One region of the Microbulbifer aestuariivivens genome, then DNA from elsewhere that is predicted to be linked to it. Evidence: predicted binding sites of a transcription regulator. Region 1 holds the regulator's gene; the other holds the start of a gene.
The links. The regulator LexA, encoded in region 1, represses DNA repair genes until DNA is damaged. The targets are predictions, from matches to a motif close to ACTGTNTNTANANACAGT.

Region 1 (4,009 bases):
GTGCCATGCCCTCTACGTCGATCATTACCGGGCCGAGACCCTGCTCCCCGGCTTTACCTTGCAGATCTCTCGAACTTTTCGTATCACTCGTGTCTTGCACGTCTTTTACCTTCTACGCTCACGCACCTTGGTGCCTACCATGCCGACGCTTTCACAGGCATTACCGCTTTTGACTACTGGCGGAGCAAGGCTGCCCTCAGAGATCCGCGTGCAGCATCGCCGCAGCGGCGGGCACCAGGCGCTCCAGGGTTTCCTGGAGGCTGCTTTCCGCGCCAAAATCCTCCTTGAGGATAGCCTCAATGGCGTCAAAGCTCGATAGGGTAAAGATGGTTGCGCCCAACATAAAGTAGAGGCGCCAATAGAAAGTAACCGGGTCGAGGCCCGGCAAGGCCTTGGAAAGCAGGCCCGCGAAGCGCTGATAGCTGTCGCCGTAGCGAGAAACGATAAATCGGCGCAGGTGACCCTGAGACTGGGTGTAGGCGAGCCCCAGTAGGCGCATGAATCGCTGCGGGTTCCTTCCCTCCCGCTCCAGATTGGCCATGGCTACCCGATAGAGGCTGTCCAGCAGCCTCTCGGCGCTCAAAGGCTCATCCATGGCCTCACGACGATCGAGCTCTTCCACCAGGCTGCGGGTAAAGGGCGTAAGAAAACGCTCGAATACCGCCTGGATCAATTCCTTCTTGGAGCCGAAGTGATAGTTGACTGCCGCAAGATTCACGCCGGCAGTGCTGGTTATGGTGCGCAGGGAGGTCTCAGTAAACCCCCGCTCTGCAAACAGCACTTCCGCCGCATCCAATATCCGGCCGACGGTATCAGTCTGGGTCATAGGAATTCAAACCATCAATTAAAACACTTGTTTGACGACTCGCGCAGGTTAGCACATTCCCCCCCAGCACGCGCAGCTACTGACTTCAGGCAACAGACATTAGATTGGAGGAAACACAACAGGGGCAGGAAGTCATGACACAAATGACACCGGATATCGGCAGCTGGTTCGAGGACGTGGATAGTGGCGAAGTCTTCGAAGTCGTCGCCATTGACGAATTCCAACAGACCATTGAAGTACAGTACCTTGACGGTACCGTGGGTGAGATAGAGCCTGGCGACTGGATCAGTCGCTCGCTGGCAGCCGCCGCCGCTCCCGAGGATGCCAACGCGGCTTACGGGCTCACGGCCCGGGAACAGGACCCTGACTCAGACGCCCCCGGACCCGACTTCATGAGCCAACTGGACAGCCTCGAGGGTGAAAGCTTCGCCGGTACCGATGAAAGCTCTTTTTGAGCCCCAGTGACAGGGCTTGTGTGGGGCTATCTAGGTTAGGGTCTATTGAGGGGTCTATTGAGGGAGCTATTGAGGGGGCTTCCGGACTTTCCAGCGAAGCTGGGTAACGGCTGCCCCCCCAGAGAGCCTGGAATTGCAAACAACTGTGCCGCCGGACCACTCCTATCGATCACTCAAAACCTGATTAATACAGGCTGCCAGCAGAAACAGTCCAGATTCGCGCAATCAATACAGCCACTTCTCCACAAACCTTGTAGCCGCTGAATACCCCCCAGGCTTGCGCCGCAATCACGCCCGACAATGTGATTCTCATCCACGAGCTGCATCCCCAACTTGAATCTCACCCTGACCCCGCCCTTGATACCCATAACAGGCACAACCGGTATCGATGAAGAACAGGAAGACAGAACGAATAACCACGAACGGAGAATCTCATACAAAGCTGACTGACGACGGCAGCGATCACTCCCGCGAGTGGTGAGGCCCATGTGAAGCGAGTGACGCGAGTGATCGGCAAATTTGCGCTGCCGGGCTTTCTGTATATAATCACAGCAACTGTATATAAATACAGACAACAATCAGGCAGGTGAACCCCATGACCAACCTCACTGCGCGCCAGGCTCAGGTACTCGCACTGATCAAATCCTATCTCGACGATACTGGCTACCCCCCCACCCGCGCCGAAATCGCGCAAGAGCTTGGCTTTCGTTCACCCAACGCGGCCGAAGAACACCTGAAAGCCCTGGCCCGCAAGGGCGCCATCGAGATGGTAGCCGGCGCATCGCGCGGAATCCGCATCCCTGGCCACCAGCCGGGCCTGCCAATTATCGGCCGGGTAGCCGCCGGCAACCCAATCCTCGCCGAAGAAAATATTGAGGACTACTGCGAACTGCCATCGGACTTTTTTCACCCCCCTGCCGACTACCTGTTGCGGGTTCACGGCATGAGCATGAAAGATGCCGGTATTCTCGATGGTGACCTTTTGGCGGTTCAGCGCACCGACCAGGTCCACAATGGCCAGATCGTCGTTGCGAGGATCGAGGATGAAGTAACGGTAAAACGCTTCCGCCGCCGCGGTAATCAGGCTCTGGTGCAGTTGCTTCCAGAAAATGAAGAGTTTGATGTTATTCAGGTGGACATGCGTGACAAACATTTCGCGATCGAAGGCCTGGCGGTGGGTGTGATTCGCCAAACCCCCTGAGCAGCCAGCCGCTCTTCTGCGTTAAACGCCCGACGTCCCGGGCGTAACCGCGATAACTTCATTATGCTTACAAGCTCGCCAAATCGAAGGCGAATACATGAAGTGAAGTGAAAACCTGCCAGCCCATCCCAAATTACCAGCAGCGCAAGCTCTCACTTCCAGAGGCCCAACCCGCCTGGCTACAGGTGAAATACAAAGATAATTAGGGCCTCAGAAATCAGTGAGTTAGAGCTTGGGCTGTCCAGGGCTTGACTAAAATTGCAAGCCACCACCAAGAAAGCTGATCACGGTTTCGAGTTGCAGTCATGGGGCATGGGGCATGGGGCATGGGAAGAGAATAGCGGGAGACGCTTGAACGCCACCCGGGAGAAATCAATGAATGGTGTGGTTGATCGGCTCCAGCTCTTCTTCCAGAGGTTCAGGCTCCAGATCGCCGATATTTTGTACAGCCTCAATGCCAGCCTCCAGCATGGCCTTGGCGATGGCGATCTTATGCTCACGCAGGAAGTCTGTGCTTTCCTCGGAAAAATGGATTCGCACGAGCGGATCATCACGTTCACCCGCCCGACGCAGGGCAACGTCGCCATTAGCCAACTCAATGATTTCGAAAGTCTCAGAGGACATTCGTTTCTCCGTTTACATCGATTTAGCGCAGTGTAACACAGTGCCCGAGATGTGATCATCGGCTCTAGAGCCCGAGTGGGGCCAGGATGAGGCCAGAATCAGGGTCATATATGGGGTATATGAAGGCTATATCAGGGGTGTGGGCTGTGGGCTGTGGGCTGTGGGCTAGTGAAAACTCCCCCCCTGTCGAGACAAACGTAACAGGCTACGGCTCCGCCGATGCCCGCGAACGCCTTATTACGGCTCATAAGCGTCAATAAGGGGCGCTTTACCACTCGGCAGTATTCGTCCGCTGGCGCTGAATCAGCTCCGTAAGGCCCTGCTGCCAGTTTTCTAGCTGGCTGCGGCTAAGCGGCTCAACGGGGCGCTGCCCTACCTCCATTAGCGGAATCAAAGTCGCACTGGCCGCGCCTCTGCGCTGTCTCTGGCCAGTACGAAACTGCCATAGAGCCTGCCAGGCAGCTTCGAGTGTGGACAACCAGCTCTCGGGGTCTTCCAGTAACCCCTCCAACTCCAGCGCCTCTCCACAACCCTTATTCTGGGAGTGCGCCATCTGTGAAAGCATCTTTGGAGAGTCCGGCTCGCCGCCGAGCTGCAACTGAAAAGCCAACTCGGCCAGGAAAGCCTGATAGGCCCGCCAGAGCTCAAGCAGGCGGGCCTCGAAGAGCGCCTGCGCCTGCAGGTCTCCCGCAGGGGTGATGTCGCCAAGCAGTGTTGCCTTGCGCAGAGCCGCTGCGACAGCGCCGGTGTAGGGGTTGCTCATAGCTCTTTATTGCCCGGAGCTTTTTTCGCAGCTTTCTTCGGGGCGCTCTTTGCAGCGGCCTTCTTTGCGGCGGCTTTTTTAGGCGCTTTACTCGCCGCTTTTTTTGCCGAAGGCTTGGCCTTACTGGGGGCCTCCGCCTG
Region 2 (4,009 bases), on a different contig from region 1:
ACGGTTTGTGTGGCTAAGGGGTCAGATTTTCACGCCCGTGCCAGCATTTCGCCCGCGTGAGCCAGGGACTGCTCCGTCGGTTCGCCCCCCAGCATGCGCGCGATTTCCTCGCGACGCTCGCTGTTCTTGAGCTCCCGCAGGGAAACAAAAGCGCTGTCGCCATCGGCATGTTTTTCCACCAGGTACTGGCGGTGGGCGCGGGCGGCTACCTGGGCCAGGTGGGTGACACAGATCACCTGGCCGCCGCGGCCGTTGCGTGCCTCGCCCAGCTGGCGCAGCAGGCGCCCCACCACTTCGCCAGTGGCGCCGCCGATGCCCACGTCCACCTCGTCGAATACCAGCGTTGGCGTGCGTGAGGTCTGCGCCGTCACCACCTGGATGGCGAGGCTGACCCGGGAAAGCTCGCCGCCGGAGGCGATCCGTGCCAGTGGGCGCGGCGCCTGGCCGGGATTGGTGGCGATCAGCAGCTCCACCTCCTCCAGTCCGCTGGCGGTGGGTTTCTCCAGTGGCAGCAGCGCCAGTTCCACCCGCGCGTGGGGCATGGCCAGGGCGGCGAGCTGCTGGTTGACCGCCTGTGCAAGCCGCTCGGCGGCCTCCGCGCGGCACTGGCCGAGCCGCGCTGCCACATTGCGGTAATTCTGCTCCAGGGTCTCGCATTCAGCGGCCATCTTGTCCAGTGCGTCCGGCGCGCCGATCTCGTCCAGCTCCGCCTGCAACTGCTCCTGCAGCTGCGGCAGCTGGTCGGGCTGCACCCGGTGCTTGCGGGCAGTCTGGTAGATGGCGCTGAGGCGCTCTTCCACTTCCGCCAGTCGCTCGGGGTCCATCTCAAAGCCGTCGATATGGCGCGAAAGGGTTCCGGCCGCTTCATCCACCTGAATGCGGGCGCTGTCGAGCATTTGCGCCACCTCCGTCAGGGCCGGTGACTGCTCCGGCATCGCCGTCAGCAGTTGCAGTGCGCGGTGCAGCTGCTCGGCGATATCCCCCTCGCCTCCGGAGAGCATGGCGGCCAGCTGGTAACTGCCGCTGAGGATTTCACCGGCATTGGCCAGCTGGCGCTGCTCGCTCTCAAGGGCGTCAATCTCGTCGGCTCGCAGGTCGAGCTGTTCCAGCTCTTCCAGCTGGTACTGCAGCAGTGTGCGGCGCGCCTCGGTCTCCTCGGCGCTGTCGGCCAGGGCCCGGTAACGGCGGTAGCGGTCCTGCCAGGTCTTGAAGTGAATGCGGGTCTCGGCGGCCAGTTCCTGCGCCTCGGCGTACTCGTCCAGCAGGCGCCGGTGGGTGTCTTTTTTCAGCAGCGACTGGTGCTCGTGCTGGCTGTGGATGTCGATCAGCTGCTCCCCCAGGGCCCGCAGCTGCAGCAGCGTCACCGGCTGGCCGTTGATGTAGGCGCGGGAGCGGCCATCGGCACCGATCACCCGGCGCAGGATCACTTCGCGGCCGGCATCCATCTCCTGCTCCTCGAGCCAGGCGGCAGCCTGCGGATGATCGCCGATATCAAAGGTGGCGTGGATGTCGGCGCGGTTGGCGCCGGCGCGCACCAGCTCGGCGTTGCCCCGGTCCCCCAGGGCCAGGCCCAGGGCGTCGAGGGTGATGGATTTGCCGGCACCGGTTTCGCCGGTAAGGGCGCTGGTGCCCGGGCCGAACTCCAGTTCCAGCTGGTCCACCAGGGTGAATTGACTGATCGACAGGTGCAGCAACATAGGAATCGCTTCTGTGGCCGTTCTTGTTGTGTTGGCTTGTGCTTGGCCGGGCGCGCCCGACCGGGGTAAATAAGTGGTTATTTATACAGTAATGGTTTCGGGTTCGCCAGTCGCGCCGCGGGACATTACCCTACCGCGAAAATCCACTTGAAGAATATGACCGAGGCCCCATATAGCCCTGCACTTGCCGCAATTTGCCGCGGGGCCATCCCCTGGCGGCGGAGCGAGGAGCAGATACCACTCGAATTCAATGACACCCGACGCGACGGAGTAGAGCAGTGGCTAAACAGCGCAGCGAACAAGAGCAGAATATGGACAGCGGGCCTGAGCACAAGGAAGCCCTCAGCGATCAGCACGCAGAGGCTCAGGCCGCGGAGCCGGAAGTGGAGATAGAAGACCCCTCGGCCGAGGAGCAGCACGAGGCCGAGGAGGCCCTGCACGAGGGGGCGCACAGCGCCGAGGCGCTGAAGGCCCAGATCATCAGTCTGCAGGAGCAGCTGGACCTGCAGAAAGATTCGGTGCTGCGCGCCCAGGCCGAGGCCCAGAACGCGCGCCGCCGTGCCGAGCAGGATATCGACCGGGCGCGCAAGTACGCGGTGGAGAAACTGCTGCAGGACCTGCTGCCGGTGGTGGACAACCTGGAGCGGGCGCTGGCGAGTATCGACGCCAGTGACGAATCCAACAAGGCCATCATCGAGGGGATTGAGCTGACCCACAAATCCTTTGTCGACACTCTGGCGAAGAACTCCGTTGAGGTAGTGGACCCCGCCGGCCAGCCCTTCGACCCCGAGCTGCACCAGGCCATGGCCCAGGTGCCCAATGGCGATGTGGAGCCGAACACCGTGCTCGAAGTTTTCCAGAAAGGTTATCGCCTGCATGGCCGCCTGGTGCGCCCGGCCATGGTGGTCGTGAGTAAGGCGCCTTAATTCAGGCTTCAGTTCAGGCTTCGGAAATCAAATTCCGGGCAAAACAGCGCGGGCTGATATGAGCGAGTGCAAGCGAATTACAGGCTGACGACAAAAAGCCCCTTGAAAAAGTAAGGCCGGCACCAAATATAGCTGGCAACGCAGAATTGAAACGCGCGGCGGCCCGCAGGAGCGGAAAGCGTGCAGACACTAGAGGACAAAGTAATGGGAAAAATTATCGGCATCGACCTGGGTACCACCAACAGCTGTGTGGCGGTTCTGGACGGCGATAAAGCGCGTGTAATCGAAAACGCAGAGGGTGATCGCACCACTCCCTCCATCGTCGCTTTTACCGACGATAACGAAGTCCTGGTGGGTCAGTCTGCCAAGCGCCAGGCGGTGACCAACCCGCAGAACACCCTGTTTGCCGTGAAGCGCCTGATCGGCCGCAAATTCAAGGACGACGTGGTGCAGAAGGACATCAAAATGGTGCCCTACCACATCGTCGAAGCCGAGAATGGCGACGCCTGGGTGGAAGTGAAAGGCGACAAGAAAGCGCCACCGCAGATTTCCGCCGAGGTGCTGAAAAAGATGAAAAAGACCGCTGAGGATTTCCTCGGCGAGAAGGTCGATGCCGCGGTAATCACCGTGCCGGCCTACTTTAACGATTCCCAGCGCCAGGCCACCAAAGACGCCGGTCGTATCGCTGGTCTCGACGTCAAGCGCATCATCAACGAGCCGACAGCCGCGGCACTGGCCTACGGCATGGATAAGGCCGGCGGCGACCGCACCATCGCGGTGTACGACCTCGGTGGTGGCACCTTCGATATCTCCATTATCGAAATCGCCGACGTCGACGGCGAAAAGCAGTTTGAAGTGCTGTCCACCAACGGCGACACCTTCCTCGGTGGTGAAGACTTCGACATGCGCCTGATCGATTATCTGGCGGAGCAGTTCAAGAAAGAGCAGGGCATCGACTTGAAGGGCGACCCGCTGGCGATGCAGCGCCTGAAGGAAGCCGCCGAGAAGGCCAAGATCGAGCTGTCCTCCAGCCAGCAGACCGAAGTGAACCTGCCGTACATCACCGCCGACGCCACTGGTCCCAAGCACTTGGTGGTGAAGATGACTCGCGCCAAGCTGGAGAGCCTGGTGGAAGACCTGGTTGCCCGCTCCCTGGAGCCGGTCAAGACGGCACTGGCGGACGCGGACCTGTCCGCCTCCGGCGTCGACGAGGTGATCCTGGTGGGCGGCCAGACCCGCATGCCGCTGGTGCAGCAGAAAGTCACCGAGTTCTTCGGCAAAGAGCCGCGCAAAGACGTGAACCCGGACGAGGCGGTGGCCATGGGCGCGGCCATTCAGGGCGCAGTACTGGCCGGCGACGTGAAAGACGTGCTGCTGCTGGATGTC

Region 2: recN (DNA repair protein RecN) is a predicted target of LexA. The motif match lies at 1,770-1,787, and genes of this name have one in related genera.

What each region holds. Positions count from the first base shown of each region.
Region 1 is NZ_BAABRT010000001.1:39,563-43,571, reverse strand. Features, by position in the region: gene nagZ (beta-N-acetylhexosaminidase) at 1-100, opposite strand, end outside; gene ABEA58_RS00155 (TetR/AcrR family transcriptional regulator) at 197-826, opposite strand; gene ABEA58_RS00150 (DUF6763 family protein) at 961-1,281, shown strand; gene lexA (transcriptional repressor LexA) at 1,877-2,482, shown strand; gene ABEA58_RS00140 (hypothetical protein) at 2,855-3,106, opposite strand; gene ABEA58_RS00135 (DUF6586 family protein) at 3,375-3,869, opposite strand; gene topA (type I DNA topoisomerase) at 3,866-4,009, opposite strand, start outside.
Region 2 is NZ_BAABRT010000004.1:37,452-41,460, reverse strand. Features, by position in the region: gene recN (DNA repair protein RecN) at 30-1,697, opposite strand; gene grpE (nucleotide exchange factor GrpE) at 1,976-2,623, shown strand; gene dnaK (molecular chaperone DnaK) at 2,828-4,009, shown strand, end outside.